4 regions of the Pseudoalteromonas sp. Z1A6 genome follow, and region 4 is predicted to be linked to each of the others. Evidence: predicted binding sites of a transcription regulator. Region 4 holds the regulator's gene; each other region holds the start of a gene.
What was found. The regulator LexA, encoded in region 4, represses DNA repair genes until DNA is damaged. The targets are predictions, from matches to a motif close to TACTGTATNNNNATACAGTA.

Region 1 (5,514 bases), on a different contig from region 4:
TTCATTTCGCTAAGCAGGTCGCCCATTGCTAAGCGCCCTTCTGCATCGGTATTACCAATGCGTACACGGATACCTTCGCGGCTAGTAATAATTTCATCTGGCACAAAACAATCCGAGCCAATAGAGTTACGAACAACAGCCAAGTACGATACTACTTTAACGCCTTTAGGCTGATAATCCGCAACGGCTTTCATAAAGCCCGCAACAGAAGCTGCGCCACCTTTATCGCGACTCATGCCTGCCATATGACCACCTACTTTTAAATCTGCACCGCCTGTATCGTATACAAGACCCTTACCTACAAACATAAGTGTACGAGTAATTTCGCCCTCTGGTACATATTCAAGCTTAACAACACGTGGGTGATGGCGCTCAACTGCATACGATGCACGAGCAACAGTGCTTAGCATTGGGTAGTTTTTATCAATAGCTGCAATATCATCAATTACGTCAACCGCAATGTTTGAGCCTTTAAATAAATCAACGCAGTAATCAGCAAAACGTGGTGGAGCCATACGCTCAGGTTCAGTGCCACACAAGTCACGCGCGGCATATTGGCCTGCAGCAATTGCATTAACAGCTTTGATTGTTTGCTCGCTTGCGCCAACTAAACCAATTTGAGTAATAGGTTCAATACTTTCACCGTGATATTCACGCGCTTCTAATGGCTGCCATAAGGCTTGGCAAGCGCCTAAATAAGCAACTTCTAAAGCATGCTGATAACGGCTATCGCCATTTAAATTTGGTAAAAATAATGCAGGGTTAACACTACCCGACGCTTTTGCTTCGTTAATTGCTAATTTAGCAGCATCAAAATAACGACGCACGTCGTCGTAATCTCTATTTAACGGACCCGTTGGCGCAAGTACAACGCGTTTTTTTTCAATCACTAATAAAGTAACTTGTTTACCAATACGAGAATCAACTTTTGCCTGGTCTAAAATAGCATCACGTAATGTGTTATTTGGTAATAGAGAAAAGTCATCACTAATAATAATAAGCGCATCATGAGATGTGCATTCAAGGCTTGCACTAACCGCTTGAGGGTATGCCATAAATAAAGTCCTGTTAGAAAACATAAGCCCCTATTATCGTCGATTTAAATATTGAAGACCAGCAAGGTGCGATGAGCTAATTATACAACTTGCCAATAAATGGCAACTTGGGGTTACAGGCTTTACAGCTTAATCGAGAATACTCAGTTGGAAGTTTTGTTCTGGCTCGCTTTTAATGCCAACGCCTATGCCAAGTAATCTTACAGGTTGTTGTAGCCCTCGTTGATAGGCCTTAGTAAGGAGTTGAATAAATATTTCTGTGTTTAGCTCGTGGTATGCCTGATCGGCTGAGGTCACTACAAAATTTGCAAACTTCACTTTAACACTCAGCTTATTAATACGGTTTTGTAATTGCTGTTTATTAAGCCTTAAAACTAATTCGTCTAACAATTTTGGCAGCTCATCTAAGCACTCTTGCAAACTTGTTTTATTGTATTCGTAGGTATGCTCAACACTCAGCGACTTTCTGATGCGATCTGTTGATACTTTACCAACATATTCACCTGCACATTTTTGATAAAGCGACACACCAAAATTACCCACATGTTGCTGCATCCAGTTAACGCCTTTTTCACGTACATCCTTGCCGGTATATAAGCCTTTTAAATTTAGCTTTTCGAGCGTTACTTTACCCACCCCCGGAATTTTCCCCAGCGGTAATTGCGCTAAAAAATCATCGACCTCATGAGGCAAAACGACAAATTGACCATTCGGTTTTTTTTCGTCGCTGGCTATTTTGGCAATAAATTTAATCGGTGCAATGCCTGCTGATGCAGTGAGCCCGGTGGCATTGTAAATATCGGCTCTTATTTGCTGTGCAATAAGTGTGGCACTGCCTTTACAAGCGGTGCTGTCTGTTACATCTAGGTAGGCTTCGTCTAAAGAAAGAGGTTCAACTAAATCTGTGTAGCGGCTAAATACTTCACGTATTTGATTTGAAGCTTCTTTGTATACAGCCATGCGCCCAGGAACAATAACTAAATCGGGGCATAATTGTTTAGCATGATAGTTCGACATAGCCGATCGCACGCCATATTCTCTCGCTATATAGTTAGCGGTTGAGAGCACGCCTCGTCGGCTATTGCCTCCAATAGCAAGCGGTACACATGCAAGTTTTGGATTATCTCGCATTTCTACTGCTGCATAAAAGCAATCCATGTCTATGTGAATAAACTTCTTCATCACCACAACAATAACTGGTTATTTATACAGTCATTATTATAGAATCAAATGTGATAAGCAAGTCTAGGGCCTGTTTATCTTTCGAGGTTAAATTTGCAGCAGTATGTTTGGTATTTAGGCAAGGCAGAGCCTATGTAGTGTGGTTATTCCCCATAAATAGGCGATAACGTAGCACAAATGCCAAACATACGCTGCCCGAAGGGTTCTGCCTAGGGGCAATTTATTCTTTGTTGCTCGGTTTTTACTTAGCCCACTAGGTCACAAACCTCGCGCCGCGATTAAATAGCCCCTAGATTGAACAAATTTTAATCCTGAAAGGTCAACAGGCCCTAGTTAGCGATTAAAAAAAGCGCTTATTACCTTCTTGCTCTTTATAACCGCGCAACCAAAACATAACCTCGAAAAAAAACCCCGCTAACATTAAAATAATAGCGCCTGATTCGTTACCCATTGCGTAACAGGTAAAAGAAGCTATAAAAACCAAACAAGCTAAGGACCAATTAATTATGTTCTGCATATTTCTACCTCTGTGTGTTTTTGTGTTTGTCTGTGTAATTTAACTGTAGACCTAAAATTAAATAGGTACAATCATCTTATAAAAAAACATGCCATTAATTACCTTGAGCTCGTAACCCCATGTTGATAATCTAAGTACTTTAAAATTAAGGGCCAATAAATAATGCAAACGTTTAAAGATCAGCACCCTATCCATACCGACATCACCGTAGCGTGGGCTGATATGGATGCACTACAACACGTAAATAATGTAGTGTATTTACGTTACTTTGAAATAGCCCGAATCGACTTCTTAAATAAAATAAATCTGTTCGATACAATAAGCCCTAATGGCGTGGGCCCGGTAATAAGCGAAAATAACATTCGTTATAAACGCCCAGTTACATTCCCAGATACGCTTACAGTCGGTGTTACTATTTCTGATATAAAAACAGACCGGTTTGTTATGAATTACACCGTATTTAGTCACGCACAAAACGCTATAACAACCACAGGCACTTCAAAAGTGGTTATGTTTGATTTTGAAACAGGCCAAAAAGCCCTCATTGCAGAGCCTCTTTTATCGGCGTTAGTTAGCTACTCTCAAGACGAGCAATAAGGAATTCTCATGCAATACAGCCCACTTGGCAGCAGTGGTATTAACGTTTCAAGAGTATGTTTAGGCAGTATGACTTGGGGTAAACAAAATACTCAAAGCGATGCTGATGAACAAATAGCCTATGCGCTAGAGCAAGGCGTAAACTTTATTGATACAGCCGAAATGTATGCAGTACCGCCCTCTCCAGAGACCTATGGTAAAACTGAGGAAATTATTGGCGATTGGCTATCGCGTAATCAGCAAAAGCGCAGCGATGTGGTACTTGCTACAAAAATTGCAGGCAATGGATTATCGTGGGTACGTGATGGTGGCAATATTACGCGCCAAACGGTAATAGAAGCCGTAGACGATTCACTTAAGCGCCTTAAAACCGACTACATTGATTTATATCAGCTGCATTGGCCAAACCGCTCTACCCCGCACTTTGGCAGACAATGGCCCGGCACTCTTAAATTTACCGACGTAAATACACAAGAGCAGCAAGCTAGTATGCTTGATATTCTAGAGGGCCTTAATGAATGTGTTAAAGCAGGTAAAATTAAGCACTGCGGTTTATCTGACGATACGCCATGGGGTATAAGCCAGTTTTTAAGTTTGGCCAAAGAGCATAACTTACCGCGTATGGTATCTATTCAAAATGAGTTTAGCCTAGCGCACGCTAAAGATTGGCCGTATTTAATAGAACAATGTGTTCATGAAGATATTGCGTATTTACCATGGTCACCTCTAGCGGCTGGTTTATTAACGGGTAAATACTTAAACGGCGCGCGCCCAGAAGGATCTCGTTGGACCTTCATGCAGCGCAACGGTATTTTTAGAGATACACCCAATGCAGAGCAAGCCACTAAGCAGTATGTTGAGCTGGCTCATGCAAACAATATTACTCCAGCACAACTAGCACTCGCATGGTGTAACCAAGTAGATGGCGTAACCTCTTCAATTATTGGTGCAACAAGCATAGCCCAATTAAAAGAAGATATTGATGCATTTAACATCACGTTAAGCGACGAAATTCTTAGTGATATTAACACTATATTTAGAAACCATCCGATGCCTTATTAAGCATGTATGAGTTAAAGCAGCCTTGAATGAGGTTGCTTTTTAACTAAAATATTTGACCCTACTACAACCAACACTATACTTTTATTAAGTTTTCTTAATTCAACGAACACTTATCAATGCTGAAAAACGGATACTATGCATTTTGCTTATTAATTGTATTTAACGCGCATGCTGTTGAACAAAAATTACAGCCTCTAGAAGAAATTATTTGGCTGCAAAGTTACACGCCCTCTTTTCATATAGCTAAAAGCGAAAGTGCACCACAAGGCGGTATTTGCGACAACCTAACCGAGCAACTCATTAGAACCATAACAGATGTAAAACATACCCGCTTAATTGTCCCTCAGCAGCGTATAAATAAATATTTAAGTGAAGGAAAAAGCGTATGCTTCCCGTGTGTTATTTATAAAAAACATAATAACCAACTACTTAACTACTCAAATCCAACAACGGTATATCCCCCATTTTCAATTATCACGACTAAAGAGCTAAAGCCCAAATTAGAAGAAAAGCACGGCTCGCCTATTCACCTTATTAATTTATTAACCGACCCGCAATACGTATACGGCCAAGCGGCTGCACGTAAATTTACAACTAAAATTAATACAATTATTGAAAACACAAAACAAGATAAAGAATCGTCGTTAAGTTGGAGTAGCGAAAATGAAAGTCAGGCTGTTATAGCACGCTTGAGTCATGGCTTTTTAGACTACTCAATTGATTACCCGTTTATGGCCGATTACTTTAATAAACAAGGGGAATATACGAATATAGAGAGTGTACCAATTGCAGAAAATGACATTCAATTTATACGAGGAGCAATAGGTTGTGCGGCTAACGCACCTAATAATTTTGCACAGCAAGCGCTTAAAAAAATTAACCGCGCACTAAAAAACAATGTACTACAATCGCCTGAGTATCAACAAAGTCAGCATAATTGGCTTAAAACTACCTTTGCCGACTTTGATCAACACTACCAACAGCAAGTTATTAATTTTTACTTACTTGCCACTGATGCTCAAGCAAGCACTGATCATTAGCATAAAGTGCCACAGCAAAAATACTTTTAGCTGTTACCTCGCCTACGCCCGACGGTGTGCC
Region 2 (5,514 bases), on a different contig from region 4:
TAAATCCTTCAATTAAAATACTTATAAGTTGCCAATCTAGTGTTTTAAAATGTGTTAAAAGAGCATAAAAAAAGTCGTTTTTAAACTGCTTTTTCAAAGGTTGGATAATTGCACTTTTATTGCTTAAGCATTTAACCACAAGCGCTGAATGTTCAGCTGTGCTTTTATCGCGTTGATAACCCAGTTTTACGGTATCAAACCCTTGTTTTTGCCAAAAGTTAAGTAGCTGCGCTGTTGCGCCAAAGCTTGCACCAAACCAACTACATTGGCTTTTTACTTGCGACTCGCAATAGCTAAGTAGCTTTTTACCAAAACCCATATTGTGAGAACTCGGATCAATCGCTATTCGTACAACGCGAGCGCTCAACTGTGTTAAGTAGTCATTATTAAAACTAAGTTGTGAGAGGGTTTGAGCCATTAAATGACCCTGTGGGCGGCGCTCTCCGCTTATAACCTGTAGAGCAAGTTCTTCACTTAAACCACCTTCTATTGCGATTAAACATACACCAACTAATCGATTGTTAATTTTGCTGATGAATATTCGTTGCGATGGTGCGTCTAGTAGTTGGCGTAAATCGTTTACACTACTTTGATAGTGAGCCAATGCAAGCAGGGCAATAACTTGTTGCAGTAAAGGCTCATTGTTTACAAGGGATTGCTGAGTTATTTCGCTGTGAACTGGCTGCTCTAATTGCTCACTACTTAACTCTTTATATTGTGCATCGAGTGCAAGCAAGGTGCGAATGTGCTTCTCGAGGGGATCGTGTTTAGCAAAACGCAGTGGCTCATCAAGCGTTACAACTTTAGAGGCTTTATAGTGCGCTTTTATATAGTTACTAAAGCGAATGGTATAACCCCTACCATTGCCCTCATACCCAACCAGTGTACTTGCAAAGACTATACGAGGGTAATGAGCTAGCATTTTTAGCAATAACGGTACAGGGATCGCGGCAGCTTCATCAATGAGTAATAAATCGCACTCAGGTAATGCATTTAATAACGCGTCAGGTGCAACGTAGTGCAAGTTGGCGAGCTGTTTATGTTGAGCGTTGTATTGTAGGTCTAACTCGTTGGCTAAATGTTTAAAGCTACTATGGGTCGCTTTAAACTGAGTGCTGCAAATAATTACTTTTTTATCAGTCAATTTTGCGGCAGCTAAGCCAAGTGCTGCCGATTTGCCTCTACCTCTATCAGCATTAATGAGTAAAGGCCTGTTGGCACGACCATTAGCTATTTTTACTATTTGTTCAACGCAGTTTTGCTGTGGTACATAATCAATTTTATTATGCGTAACAGAGCTGACGAGATTACTAATACAGCCATTTTTTTCACTAAAATGAAAAGCGGGTAATTGCTTAATAATAGCCGCGAAACGTTGATTAAATAAACTGTATTCAATACTCTGACCGTGTGATTGCACTGTACTTAATGAGGGGTCTTGCCAAGAGGCTAAATCATTTAATTCGGGCAGTAATAAAAACAGTATACCGCCTGCTTTAACGGTGCCGGTAAGTGCTGCAAGTTTATCAGGGTGTAAACCACTAAAACCATCGTAAACAGCATGAGCAAATTCTTGCCCTAAAATTTGGTGAGTGCGAGTAGGCCAGTACGAATTTTTAATCGCGCACTGCTTTGATACAACAAGTGTATTGTTTTCATCTATTAATGAGTTAAGTAATTCATAACACCAAGCAGGGCTGCCCGTAATCAACACTAGCTGACGATGATACGCGCCAGCTAGTTGTTGTTCTAACTCATTTAGGTGAGCTTTATACAGCTTGTAATCGTGCATAGGCCGTTACTAACCATTTACTGCCAAGGTCGTCAAAGTTAACTTGTACGCGAGATTGCGCGCCACTGCCTTCGTAATTAAGTACGGTACCAACACCAAACTTAGCATGCAAAACTCGTTGCCCTAAGTTAAAGCCACTGTCTTCAAATGCGGCATGGCTAACTGATGCGCTAAAACGCCCGGCGGCAGGCGGGCGAGAAACCTGTGTTTTAATACGAATTTCTTCAACGCAGTCCTCAGGTATTTCGCGTAAAAAGCGTGATGGGCTATGGTATTTTTCTTGCCCGTATAAACGGCGACTCTCAGCATGGCTAATGTATAACTTATCCATTGCTCGTGTCATGCCTACATAACAAAGGCGGCGCTCTTCTTCCAAACGACCAGACTCTTCGTTACTTTGCTGAGAAGGGAACATGCCTTCTTCTACGCCCACCATAAACACTAACGGAAACTCTAAGCCTTTAGCTGAGTGAAGTGTCATCATTTGAACGGCGTCTTCGTGCTCTTCTGCTTGTCCTTCACCTGACTCAAGTGACGTATGTGCTAAAAAGCCTTGTAAAGGCGAGCTGTATTCTTCGTCTTCAGGAAGTTCGTACTGGTCACATGCGCTAATTAGCTCTTCTAAGTTTTCTACGCGAGCACGGCCTTTTTCACCTTTTTCAGCTTGGTACATTGCCATCAAGCCTGAGGTTTGAATTGTGTACTTGGCTTGCTCATGCAAAGTTAGATCGCTAATTTTATCTTCTATTTGTTCGACTAGTTCTACAAACTTACTTACTGCACCAGAGGCACGACCAGATAAGTGCTGTTGTTCTACAATTGCTTTTGCGGCATACCAAAGCGGTAACGATTCTGCTCGTGCACAATCTCGTATATGGCTCAATGTTTTATCACCAATACCGCGTGCTGGCGTATTAATTACACGCTCAAACGCGGCATCGTCTTGACGATTACCTACTAGGCGTAAATACGAAAGCGCATCTTTAATTTCTTGTCGTTCGAAGAATCGCATACCACCATAAATACGGTATTTTAAGCCTTCTTGCAGCATGGCCTCCTCAAGTACACGAGATTGCGCGTTACTACGGTATAAAATTGCGGCATCTTGTAGGGCATTACCTGCATTTAACCAGCTTCGTAGTTTGCTACTTACAAAGCGTGCTTCGTCTAACTCATTAAATGCTGCATAAATAGAGATTGGCTCGCCGTCGTTACCGTCGGTCCACAAGCTTTTACCCATACGTTCTGAGTTATTTTGAATTAATGCGTTAGACGCTTTCAAAATAGTCGCTGTTGAGCGGTAGTTTTGTTCAAGACGAATGGTTTCTGCGCTAAAGTCAGTTAAAAAACGTTTAATGTTTTCGATTTTAGCACCACGCCAACCATAAATGCTTTGGTCATCGTCGCCTACAATCATAATGCTGTTAGTATCGCCAGCAAGTAATTTTAACCAAGCATATTGAATGGTATTTGTATCTTGGAACTCGTCTACGAGCATATGCGCAAAGCGTTGCTGATAATGACGCAGTAACGTAGGGTTATTTTTTAACACTTCGTAGCTGCGTAGTAATATTTCAGCAAAATCAACTAGGCCCGCTCTATCACAGGCCTCTTGATAGGCGGCATAAACACGCAGCATCATTTGCTCATTAATATCGTATGCTTGAATATCTTTAGGGCGAAGTGCTTCATCTTTTTTGGCGCTTATGTACCAGCCAAATTGCTTAGCGGGCCATTTTTTATCATCAATATTCATCGATTTTAATAAGCGCTTGATCATCCGAAGCTGATCGTCAGAGTCTAAAATTTGAAAGGCTTCTGGTAAATTAGCTTCACGGTGATGAGCACGTAAAATACGATGCGATAAACCATGGAAAGTACCAATCCACATACCACCTACAGGCGCTTTTAGTGTTTCTTCAACGCGGCCACGCATTTCTTTAGCGGCTTTATTAGTAAATGTAACTGCAAAAATACTGTAAGCGGAGGCTTGCTCAACTTGCATAAGCCACGCAATACGATGAACTAACACTCGTGTTTTACCAGACCCAGCACCTGCTAATACCAGCATGTTTTGTAGTGGGGCTGCAACGGCATCGCGTTGTTTGTCATTTAAGCCATCGAGTAATTGTGAAACGTCCATCGTTACGCCTTTTTAATCAATATTGTGGGCAGTATAACAGGTGTTTTTGTTAGGCTAAATAAAATACTGTTTTTATAAACAGCTATTTATAAAATAGTGTTCAAAACGAGTAACTTGCTAATTAATTAAGCGAATAAAAAAGTGTAAACGGATAACAATAATTGCTAATTTGACCTAATTTTAGCAAAATCTACCAACTCTCTAAATCTAGACTAATTTAACTATTTGATTTGTAAGCTTTAATAAATTGGCATAGAGTGTGTAGGTAAATAATTATAAAATCAAATAAATACAGAGGTTAGTATGGCAGATCAAGGTTCTGGCGGTAACGTAATTGCAGCATTATGTAATATATTTTTTCCTGGTTTAGGGCAGTTAGTGCAAGGGCGTATTTTAGCGGCTATATTTTTTGCACTCGCTATTATAATAAGTTACGCACTAATTTATGTGCTTGTAGGCTTTGTACTTGTGCCTATTATTTACTTATGGTCGATCATTGACGCAGCGCGTTATAGATCGCGAAGTTAACGGTTTTAAAGTTGAGTAAAATAGCGCCCATGTGGCGCTATTTTACTTTATATGTCCTGTGGTTTACGGGCGTTTACGTATATAATTACGCAATTAAAGATTTACAGGCAAACCCTATGGAATATCAATTTATTCGCGACCCTATTAGTGGGCTACGTATTAAAATAAGCAGTGAACACGCTATTATTGGTCGCTGGCTAAACGAAGAAATAGGCAAAGACAAAGTAGCCATGGTGCAAGCGCTTATTGCATCGGTAAGTTCAAGCTATGAGCCGCTAACGCTAAAAGGCCAAGAAATAGATTTAATATTAACGAAAGACGAAGCATTATTTGAAGCCCATGCACTTCATCAAGACAGCGAAGACCTAATAGCGTATCAAGATGACGATTTAGCGCTTGAAGAAAATGGTTTAAGTAGTGGTTGTGGCTTTGAAGATTTCATTGATTTAATTGATTCATGGCATGAGTTTACGACGTCACGATAAACATAACTAGCACACTAATAAAAATATACAGCAATGCACAATCAGCATTTTATCTGTATTATTACACCAACGAAAATTACGCCAACCAAAACGACAGGAATTGATATGTCTGCCAATTTAAACAAGCTAGTAGTGATGCTAGAAATGCAAAACGCCATGAATACTAAAGTACATGAGCAATGGTTTACTCAAGGGTTTGAATGGTACCGCGCTATTTGGGTTGAGTGTGCTGAAATGCTAGATCATCATGGTTGGAAATGGTGGAAAAAACAAACACCAGATACTGAACAAGTTATTTTAGAGTTGGTTGATATTTTTCATTTTGGTCTATCGCTTAGAATTGACGGCGAAACTAGCTACGAAGACTTAGCAAAGCAACTTGAAACTGAGCTTAGTAATGCTCAACAAGCTGATGACTTTAAACAAACACTAGAGATATTAGCGGCGTCTGCTGTTGCTGATAAAACGTTTAATGCAGGTGCTTTTGCCGGCTGTATGGCGCAAATAGGTATGGATATTGATGATTTATATCGCGGCTACGTAGGTAAAAATACGTTAAACTTTTT
Region 3 (5,514 bases), on a different contig from region 4:
CAAGTTAGCAGTAAGTCGTGTGCATTTAGGTATGAGTGCGCTAACTGTGTTTTTATTAATGTGGTTATTTAGTAACAACATAAAAATAACGCTTATTTTGTTTGCCTCAACACTTGCGCTAATTGGTGTGTTGTTTTTAGTATCTAAATTAATATTTGGTGGCGGCCGAAAGCTTGGCTTAAAACCGGGTAATAGTTGGTCGCTTGCAATTGCATCTATTCAAAAGCGTGCAAATGTGAACGCGGTACAGTTAATTAGTTTTTCGTTAGCGATTAAATTACTGCTGTTTTTAGTGGTACTTAAAAACGACATGATATCTGATTGGCAGTCGCAACTACCAAACGATGCGCCTAATGCATTTTTAGTTAATATTACGCAAAATGAGCTTGAGCCAATTAATGAGTATTTAGCAAAAAAAGATATTCAGGTATCAGAGTTTTATCCCACTATTCGTGGACGCGTAAATGCGGTAAACGGCGAGTTGGTAGCACGTTCTGTATCGCTGCAAGACAACGAGAAAAAAGACGAAGAAGCACGTGCAGGTATTGGCCGCGAGCTAAACCTTACATGGCTTAAAGATGTGCCTGACCAAAATGAAGTAACACAAGGCACGTGGTTTGGTGAAAATGCGATGGCTGAAGCCTCAGTAGAGGAGTCGATGCTTGAGCGTTTAGATGTTGAGATAGGCGACACGCTTACATTTTTAATTGGTTCGCAGTCGTTCGACGCTAAAATCACCAGTGTGCGCAAAGTTAATTGGGCCACGCTTAAACCTAACTTTTTTATTATTTTAAGCCCAGATGTACTTGCAGATTTTCCGGCAACGTATATTTCGTCGGTACGTATAAACCCAGATCAAAAGCGTGATTTTAGCCAGTTATTGCATACTTACCCTACTATTACAGCGATTGATATTGATAACTTTGTTAAGCAAATACAAACAACTATTTCGCAAGTATCACTCGCCATTGGCTTTGTACTTGCAATTGTTGTGCTGTGTGGCGCGCTTGTACTTATATCGCAAGTGCAAGCTAGTTTAGGTGAGCGTATGCAAGAAATTGTCATACTGCGAACACTTGGCGCTAAAAGCCGATTAATTAAAAACGCGACCTTGTACGAGTTTTTATTACTCGGCGGTTTAGCTGGCTTAGTTGCCGCATTTTTTAGTGATATAGCGCTTTTAATTGTGCAGCAACAAATGTTTGATTTAGCAGGTAAGTTACATCCGCATATATGGATTATTGGTCCGGTAGCTGGCGGCGTATTTGTGGCTGGTTTAGGCTATTTAATGATTGCCCGAACACTTAAACAAAATACCCAAGGATTAGTGCGTGCCCTAGGGTAAGCTTAAACTAACATGCTCCTTCAAATGCCCACCTAACACGTGGGCATTTTTGTTGTTCTTTGTACTGGTAATTTATACAGTGCTCTGGCATTATTAGCGTAATTTAAAAATAATAACAATGGAGTGCTGTTTGGCCATTATTTTAGGGATCGATCCTGGTTCACGTTTGACCGGATATGGCGTTGTTGCCCACCAAGGCTCTAAATTTACATACTTAGGCAGTGGTTGTATTAAGTTAGCCGATCATCCTTTCCCGGTTAGGCTTAAAATGATCTATCAAGGCATTACACAGCTTATTGAGCAGTTTTCGCCAGAAACCTTTGCCATTGAAAAAGTATTTATGGCGCATAACCCCGATTCAGCTTTAAAGCTTGGCCAAGCTAGAGGCGCTGCTATTGTAGGTGCTGCAATGGCCGACCTGCCCGTATTTGAATATTCAGCTAGGCAAATTAAGCAAGCAGTAGTAGGCAACGGTGGTGCAGATAAAACACAAGTGCAACACATGGTAAAGAATATTTTAAAACTACCCGGTACGCCACAGGCCGATGCAGCTGATGCACTCGCTATTGCGATTTGCCACGCCCACTCAGAACAAAATTTAATTAAACTAGCGGGTAGCGCAAGCAAAACCGTTAGAGGACGTTTAAGGAAATAACTATGATAGGCCGCTTAAATGGTATTTTAGTCGAAAAACAGCCACCAGAAATCTTACTCGAAGTAAGTGGTGTAGGTTACGAAGTACAAATGCCAATGACCTGTTTTTACGATTTACCAAAAATTGGTGAAAACGCGATTGTTTATACGCACTTTGTAGTGCGCGAAGATGCTCAGTTATTATTTGGTTTTAATAATAAAGTTGAGCGTGCCTTATTTAGAGAGCTATTAAAAGCAAATGGCGTTGGTCCAAAACTTGGCTTAGCTATTTTATCGGGTATGTCGGCAAAGCAATTTGTAAGCTGTGTAAATAACGAAGACTCAACATCGCTAGTTAAATTACCGGGTGTAGGTAAAAAAACAGCCGAGCGTTTAGTACTCGAAATGAAAGACAGATTAAAAGATTGGGGTAATGATTTATTTACGCCATTTAGCGACAGCGCAGTAATAGAGCCAATGAGCGATGCGACAATAGCTAATAACGCAGCCGATGATGCCGTATCGGCACTGCTTGCATTAGGTTATAAATTGCCACAAGCGCAAAAAGCAGTAAAATCGATAAGCAAACCCGATATGTCTACTGAGGTTCTTATTAGAGAATCTTTAAAATCAATGTTGTGAGTAACCCATGATTGAAGCGGATCGCTTAATTGATGCGACTGAAAAAACAAATGAAGACTCTATAGATCGTGCAATAAGGCCTAAACTTTTAGCCGATTACAGAGGCCAGCCTCATGTTAAGCAGCAAATGGAAATTTTTATTGAAGCTGCCCGAACCCGTGGTGAAGCGCTCGATCATTTATTAATATTTGGCCCTCCAGGGCTTGGTAAAACCACGCTTGCAAACATTGTGGCCAACGAATTACACGTAAGCATTAAAACAACATCAGGCCCAGTACTTGAAAAAGCGGGCGATTTAGCCGCACTACTTACTAATTTAGAAGAAGGCGACGTACTGTTTATTGATGAAATACACAGACTAAGCCCGCAAGTTGAAGAAATACTCTACCCAGCGATGGAAGACTACCAGCTTGATATAATGATTGGTGAAGGCCCAGCTGCGCGTTCTATTAAATTAGATTTACCTGCATTTACGCTTATTGGTGCAACCACCCGAGCAGGATCGCTTACATCGCCACTACGTGACCGTTTTGGTATTGTGCAGCGATTAGAGTTTTATTCTGTAGAAGATTTATCGCACATAGTAGGGCGCTCTGCACATTATCTTGATTTAGAAATGTGCGACGACGGCGCAACCGAAATTGCACAGCGCTCGCGCGGCACACCGCGAATAGCTAACCGCTTATTGCGCCGCGTACGCGATTACACACAGGTAAAATATGACGGTACAGTAAATGCCGAAGTAGCTAAGCAAGCCCTTGATATGATTGACGTAGATAAAAGCGGTTTTGATTATATGGACCGAAAATATTTACTCGCCATAATTGAAAAATTTATGGGTGGCCCCGTAGGGCTCGACAATGTAGCAGCAGCTATTGGTGAAGAGCGTGAAACAATAGAAGACGTAATAGAGCCATTTTTAATTCAGCAAGGGTTTATTCAGCGCACACCACGTGGGCGAATAGTGTCAGACAGCGCATATCATCACTTTGGTTTACTTCCTAAAAAAGACTAGCCTCATCATATACATTACTTGCTGTGGTTTATTGCGCAGCAGGTAATTGACTTAGTATCCCTTTCTTTCAAATATTTATACGGCTGGTATTTTACCCAAAACCTCAGCACACTGTTGCAAATGTTATTTCAAAATACTTATACGCTTTATAGTTAACTGTTAATTCACAGGGCGTTAAGACTAGCGAAGCTATCCTGCGTACCATTCAAACTAGTAAGCGAATTACTTATCGTAGATTGAGTAAAGCGATTACTAGTTTATAAATATAGTGTGTAGCGTAGTAAATTGCAGGCAAAAAAAAGCCCGCAAAAAATGCGGGCAAACAACAAGTTGAAGGAAGTAATCTAGGGAACTATGTTTTACTTAATTTGGTTTTATCCATAAAGAGTAAAACAATGTAATACGATAAAATATCCTATTACTAAGAACTTGGCTTAATGAAACTATCTCATTCAGTGCGCTAGCTCGGTATGGGGTAATAATACGTAAGAACCTTTATTTGTTCAAACTAGAAAATTTGTATTTTCGGATTAGAAAAACTAATTTAGTGAATTTTACTGTTGTTTAAATCTTGTGCGTTAATTAATCGTTAAGTTTATAAGCTAATGAAATTTATAGTTTAAGTTATATCTTATGTTGCTGCTCGGTATTAGTTTTACTATTACGTGAAGGTAAAGCTTATAAGTTTTGAGTGTTTATGCTCTTATTTTGAATAAACGGCACGTTTTATGACGTTTTACTTATATATTTACGCATATTTATAATTAGCGAGCTTAGTTAAAAGATTAAATAAAATACTGAGGCAAAGGGAAATGCCAACTAAAGCTGTTTTTTAACGTTTTTTGTTGCCTATTCATAGCAATACCGTTGTCAGCTTGAAATGGACTAGATACACTAGATGCAACTTTTGACCGTGTAAGCGGTCATATTTACACAAATTAATCAATTTGCCGTATTTTGAATTTACTTAGGAGTTTAACGTGGGATCAGGGCTTAATTTTTTAGATCTAATTTTAGAAGCAAGTTTGCTTGTTCAATTAGTAATGTTAGGGCTAGTTGCCATGTCTGTAATGTCGTGGACAATTATATTTCAACGTAAAAAAGCAATATCGGATGCACTATCAAATGCTAAGAAATTTGAGCAAAAATTTTGGTCGGGTATTGATTTAAGCAAATTGTATAACGAAATATCGTCACGCAGCGGTCAGTCTCAAGGTATTGAAGCCTTATTTACTTCGGGCTTTAAAGAGTTTGCTCGTCATAAAAAGAATACATTTCAGAGTGCAAGTATTGTTATGGAAGGGACGCACCGCTCTATGCGTGTTGCGCTTTCTCGCGAAATTGAAAAAATTGAATCTAGCTTATCGTTTTTAGCAACGGTAGGCTCTATAAGTCCGTACATCGGTTTGTTTGGTACAGTGTGGGGTATTATGAATGCCTTTATTGCACTAGGTGAAGTTAAGCAAGCTACATTACAAATGGTAGCACCTGGTATTGCAGAGGCTCTCATTGCGACTGCTATGGGTTTATTTGCGGCTATTCCTGCAGTTATTGCTTATAACCGCTTTTCAAATAGTGTTGAAAAGCTTGAGTCTCATTATATTAACTTTATGGAAGAGTTTGCTAATATTTTACACCGTCAAGCAGCTACACAAATAGAGGCACAAGCGAATGTATCAGCGTAAAAAGCGCCGTCCGGTCGCAGAAATTAATGTAGTACCTTACATTGATGTAATGTTGGTATTACTTATTATATTTATGGCAACAGCACCGCTTATTACACACGGTGTAAAAGTTGATTTACCTAAAATGGAAGAGTCTGATTTAGTTGATACTAAAGATGTTCCACCCATTATTGCTTCAATTGATGCAGAGGGTA
Region 4 (5,514 bases):
TACAATAGGCCATGGGCTTTGCTCAGGTACGTAATAATGCTCATATTCTTGATTCATTTTATTTACTCCTAGTTTCACACTAGTTTAAAAAGCTAGTTGTTACTTGCCACCAGCTGTTCACTAATATCAAATACGGTATAAGATAAAGTTAATTCTTCAATATCGCTCGGCAGTGCGGTATCAACATAAAAAAGTAATTTAAATTCAAGTTCTTCCCCTGCTTTTAGAGGTTGCTGATCAAAGCAAAAACAGGCTATTTTGTGTAAATACTTTGCCGCTTTACCTGGCGAGACTGATGGTACAGCCTGCATTACTTTATCTAGGTTGCTGTTATTTTTAGCACTAAACATTACTTCACGCATTGCACCGGGTTTTACCACTACACTGTATTCTTTTGATTTAACTTCAAACGGTGCACCACTTTGTGCGTGAGTAGTAAAGCTAACGCCGACTTCTCGGTTTTGTACTATTTGTGTACTTTGCTCTGCTTGCTCAAGCGAAGGTTTTCCATTAAGCCCTGTTACATCACAAAACACGTCATACAAAGGTACTAAAGCAAAGGCAAAGGCAAACATGCCTATGCAAATAAGTACCAAACGTTTGAGTAGCGGTGCGTGTGTCATTACTTAATTACCGGCGGCGTAGAAAAAGTATGATATGGCGCTGGAGAGTCAACTTCCCACTCAAGCCCTTCTGCCCCTTCCCATACTTTTGCAGGCACTTTATCACCGCCACGCGCGCATTTAATTACCACAGCTACAAACAACAATTGCGATAAACCAAAGGCAAATCCACCAATACTTATGATTGCGTTAAAGTCGGCAAATTGAAGTGCATAATCGGGAATTCGACGCGGCATACCGGCAAGCCCTACAAAATGCATAGGAAAAAACAGTACGTTCACACTCACCAGCGATAGCCAAAAATGCCATTTAGCTAGCGTGATATTAAACATGTTGCCTGTCCATTTGGGTAGCCAATAATAAGCACCTGCCATTATCGAAAACACAGCCCCTGTTACTAATACATAATGAAAATGCGCCACTACAAAATAAGTATCGTGGTACTGAAAGTCAGCAGGTGTAATTGCCAGCATCAAACCCGAAAAGCCACCTAAGGTAAACAGCACAATAAACGCAATACTAAAAAGCATTGGCACTTCAAAAGTTATTGAGCCTTTCCACATTGTGGCAACCCAATTAAATACTTTTACTCCTGTAGGTACCGATATAAGCATGGTCGCGTACATAAAAAACAACTCGCCAGCGACCGGCATCCCAGTGGTAAACATATGATGAGCCCATACAATAAAGCTCAATAGTGCTATGGAGGATGTGGCGTATACCATTGAGGCATAGCCAAAAAGTTTTTTACGAGAAAAGGTAGGTACTATTGTAGATATAATGCCAAAGGCAGGAAGAATCATTATGTATACTTCGGGATGACCAAAAAACCAAAAAATGTGTTGGAACATCACCGGGTCGCCACCGCCTGCGGCATCAAAAAAGCTGGTCGCAAAATACTTATCGGTAAGTACCATAGTGACAGCTCCTGCAAGCACTGGCATTACCGCTATTAATAAAAAGGCAGTAATTAACCACGTCCATACAAATAAGGGCAACTTCATCCATGTCATGCCTGGGGCACGTAAGTTCACTATGGTTACAATCACATTGATTGCGCCCATTATTGAACTAATCCCCATAATATGTACGGCAAATACAAACAATGCAGTATTATCATTACTGTATGTTGTAGACAGTGGTGCATAAAAAGTCCAACCAAATGCAGGACCCCCACCAGGCATAAATAACGATGCCAATAGGATTAAAAACGCAAACGGTAAAATCCAAAAGCTCCAGTTATTCATTCTTGGCAATGCCATATCTGGCGCGCCAATCATGAGTGGTATCATCCAGTTAGCAAGGCCTGTAAAGGCCGGCATAACCGCACCAAACACCATAATTAAACCATGCACTGTGGTCATTTGATTAAAAAAGTGAGGATCGACCAACTGTAAACCTGGTTGAAATAATTCAGCTCTGATCACCATGGCCATTCCACCACCAATTAAGAACATGGTCAGCGAAAAAATTAAATATAAACTACCTATATCTTTATGATTAGTTGTGTAAAGCCAGCGTTTAAAACCTTTAGCTGGGTGATGAGCATGATGAGCTTCATTGGCGTTAGATTGTTCTACTATGCTACTCATTAGTTCGCCTCCACTTTGGCATCAAGTGCTGCCTGTATTTGACTCGGTTGAATAACATCACCCGTATCATTACCCCACGCATTACGTTTATAAGTAATAACCGCTGCTAATTGCTTTATAGATAACTGTTTGGCAAATGCTTGCATTGCCGTACCGGGTCGCCCATGGATAACTACATCAATGTGATCTTTTATATCGCCAAGCACTATAGGGCTGCCTTTAAGTGCAGGAAATACACCCGGTAACCCCATGCCAGTAGGCTGATGACATGCAGCACAATTGGCCATATATACTTGTTCGCCTAAAGTCATTAATTCTTCTTTTGGGAGGGTTTTATCAAGTAATGCGGCATCTGCTAATGCTGCTTTTTGTTTAGCTTGCTTTGCATCTGCAAGCCACGTTTTAAAATCAGCCTCAGATTTAGCGACCACCACAACGGGCATAAAGCCATGATCTTTACCACACAACTCAGCACATTGGCCTCGGTAAGTACCTTCTTCGTTTATGTTCGTCCATGTTTCGTTTATAAAGCCGGGATTCGCATCTTTTTTAACTGCAAAATCAGGTACCCACCAAGAGTGAATAACATCGTCAGAAGTCATTAAAAATCGTACTTTTTGATTTATTGGCAGTACGAGAGGTTTATCAACCTCAAGTAAGTAGTTAGGATTTTTATCTGCAAGATTCGCTATTTCATCTTGCGGGGTAGATAAAATAGAGTAGAACTCTACATCTTCACCCATATATTCATAATGCCATTTCCATTGCGAGCCTGTAATTTTAATAGTGAGATCAGCTTTGCTGGCATCTTCCATTGCAATTAGGGTTTTAGTGGCTGGTACTGCCATAGCAATTAAAATAACAAACGGGATTGCAGTCCAAAGTATTTCTACTTTAGTGCTTTCGTGAAATTGGGCAGGTACAGCCCCTTTAGATTTACGGTGATGAATAAGTGCCCAAAACATAATTGCGAACACTATCACCCCAATCACACAACATATTATAAATATGGTCATGTGCAGCTGATATACATTATTGCTTATATCGGTTACGCCTTTGCGCATATTGTATTGGCTGTTAGCCAAAACTGGGTGCGAAAAAACACATAATATAAGCCACAAGGTAGAGGTCAGTTTACCCATGTGACGGCTCCTTTGATGCTATTGCGAATGCAAAGCGAAGAGGCATACGGCTTAAACGCCAATTCGTTATTTTTATTTTTTTAGTCAATCTCATTTAATATTGATTGGTTTTGCTGCGCCAACAACGGGTTTGTGTATATTGTGTGTTCTCAAAACTAAAAAGCTGTGAGTTATTATTAGCTCAGCACATTAATAATTAGCTAAAAAATGAACAACAAGCAAGTTTTAGTATAAAAAACAATCAGGTGATATTGAGTAATTAATAAAAAATCAGTAACCAACTAGGTAACAGGAAGTTCAAAAGATGAGCAAAACAAAGGGGTTTAACGCATTCGGAGGGGGAAAATATAAGTGCAAAAAAGTTTACAGCTTAAATTGTCAGTGAGCTATTTATGCCCTATTTTTAGTGCGAATTTAAAACAGAAAATGCGTACTAATTAGTACGCATTTATAAAACTGCTTGTTTAAAAGCTATTTTTAAAGTCACATCCAATCAGCGTTTCTTATAACGCCAACGGCTAAGCCTTCAATATTAAAAGACTCATTCTCAAGATCTACTTCAATAGATTCAAAATCGTCGTTTTCAGCATGAAGTAATACTTTACGACCCGCTTTCTCAAGACGTTTTACAGTTACGTCTTCGTCTAGGCGGGCAACAACAACTTGCCCGTTTTCAGCGGTTTGAGTACGATGTACAGCAAGTAAATCACCATCCATAATACCAATATCTTTCATGCTCATACCGTTAACGCGTAGTAAAAAATCTGCAGCCGGTTTAAACATTAATGGATCGATTTTGCAGTGACTTTCAACGTGCTCTTGCGCCAAAATAGGTGAACCAGCAGCAACACGCCCTATAAGCGGTAAACCTAATTGTTCTGGCTCTTCTTCTTCAATTAACTGAATACCACGGCTTGCACCTGGTTTCATTTTAATTGCGCCTTTTTTAGCAAGTGCTTTTAAATGTTCTTCAGCAGCATTGGCACTTTTAAAACCTAATGTTTGCGCTATTTCAGCACGTGTAGGAGGCATACCAGTGTCTTTAATAAAAACTTTAATTAGTTCGAGTATTTGAGCTTGGCGGTTCGTTAATGGTCGCATACAACTGGTTTTCCATACAGTACATTTAACTGTGAGTATATACAGTTAAATAAAAATCGCAAATTTAAATTAAGCCTTAAAATAGCCAAAGTAATTTCACTTGTGTACATTTTAGGGATATAACTAACGCTAGGTTTATAAATGATTAAAAAAGCAAAGGAGTCATTATGAGTATTTGGTACCAGCCCATCACTTTAGAGCTGTGCAAGCAGTTAGAACAAGGCATTGATGGCCAAGGAACATTAATGAAAACCATGGGAATAGAAGTCACTGAAATTGGTGATGATTACTTAGTAGCCACTATGCCGGCAATTCCTGAGCATCATAACCCAATGGGAATGGTTCACGGCGGTGCTAACGTTGTACTTGCCGAAACAGTTGCCAGCTATGCAGCTAACTTTGTTGTCGATTTTACAAAATTTTACTGCGTGGGGCAGGAAATTAGCGCAAGTCATTTAAAAGCATCTCGCAACGGCACTTTAACAGCAACGGCAAGAGCGTTTCATATTGGCAAACGTAGTTCAGTGTGGGAAATAAAAATTACAAATAGCCGCAATGAGCTGTGCTGCGTATCAAAAATGACCGCAGCAGTCGTAGAGCGAAGATAGTTACTTTTCGATTGGGTAAATTGTAATTTCCATACCCGCACCAATCGCAGATATACGTAGTAATGTATCTGCATCTAAGGCTTGATTAAAGCACTTAGGGGAAGTGCCTGATTCAAAACCAATATCAAACGTTCTACGTGAACAGCTTAACCATTGCTTTAGCGCGTTACGCGAACACGATTCAATAAGCTCACATATATGGTTTATTGCTTTGTCAGGCGTGTTTACTACACCTGTTGCTTCAATACGCGCTAATTGACGGTATTCGTCTTTGTCATAATGTAAAATCGTCGCGACTTTTTTCAAGTCTGCCACTAGCAAACTAATATCTTGCTTTGATTCAAGCTCAAGATCTACATTTAAAAATTGAATTTCCGACATCGTTTCGTATTTATCCTCTAATAATTTCATTGCAAACTTTAACGCAGTTTTACCGTTATACCAAATC

Region 1: a site for LexA is predicted at 2,250-2,269, ahead of dinB (DNA polymerase IV). Genes of this name have one in related genera too.
Region 2: a site for LexA is predicted at 4,000-4,019, ahead of uvrD (DNA helicase II). Genes of this name have one in related genera too.
Region 3: a site for LexA is predicted at 1,408-1,427, ahead of ruvC (crossover junction endodeoxyribonuclease RuvC). Genes of this name have one in related genera too.

Annotation. Positions count from the first base shown of each region.
Region 1 is NZ_WTKW01000015.1:8,569-14,082, reverse strand. It holds gene GQR46_RS01875 (leucyl aminopeptidase family protein) at 1-1,055, opposite strand, end outside; gene dinB (DNA polymerase IV) at 1,185-2,237, opposite strand; gene GQR46_RS01865 (thioesterase family protein) at 2,917-3,351, shown strand; gene GQR46_RS01860 (aldo/keto reductase) at 3,361-4,413, shown strand; gene GQR46_RS01855 (ABC transporter substrate-binding protein) at 4,530-5,453, shown strand; gene GQR46_RS01850 (fumarylacetoacetate hydrolase family protein) at 5,404-5,514, opposite strand, start outside.
Region 2 is NZ_WTKW01000154.1:1,629-7,142, forward strand. It holds gene GQR46_RS11070 (GNAT family N-acetyltransferase) at 1-1,792, opposite strand, end outside; gene uvrD (DNA helicase II) at 1,770-3,935, opposite strand; gene GQR46_RS11080 (hypothetical protein) at 4,239-4,463, shown strand; gene GQR46_RS11085 (YacL family protein) at 4,580-4,948, shown strand; gene GQR46_RS11090 (dUTP diphosphatase) at 5,054-5,514, shown strand, end outside.
Region 3 is NZ_WTKW01000093.1:2,945-8,458, forward strand. It holds gene GQR46_RS08005 (FtsX-like permease family protein) at 1-1,345, shown strand, start outside; gene ruvC (crossover junction endodeoxyribonuclease RuvC) at 1,476-2,000, shown strand; gene ruvA (Holliday junction branch migration protein RuvA) at 2,003-2,620, shown strand; gene ruvB (Holliday junction branch migration DNA helicase RuvB) at 2,628-3,635, shown strand; gene tolQ (protein TolQ) at 4,616-5,320, shown strand; gene tolR (protein TolR) at 5,307-5,514, shown strand, end outside.
Region 4 is NZ_WTKW01000202.1:2,095-7,608, forward strand. It holds gene GQR46_RS13020 (cytochrome c oxidase subunit 3) at 1-57, opposite strand, end outside; gene GQR46_RS13025 (cytochrome c oxidase assembly protein) at 93-623, opposite strand; gene ctaD (cytochrome c oxidase subunit I) at 623-2,215, opposite strand; gene coxB (cytochrome c oxidase subunit II) at 2,215-3,357, opposite strand; gene lexA (transcriptional repressor LexA) at 3,841-4,458, opposite strand; gene GQR46_RS13045 (PaaI family thioesterase) at 4,626-5,066, shown strand; gene GQR46_RS13050 (hypothetical protein) at 5,067-5,447, opposite strand.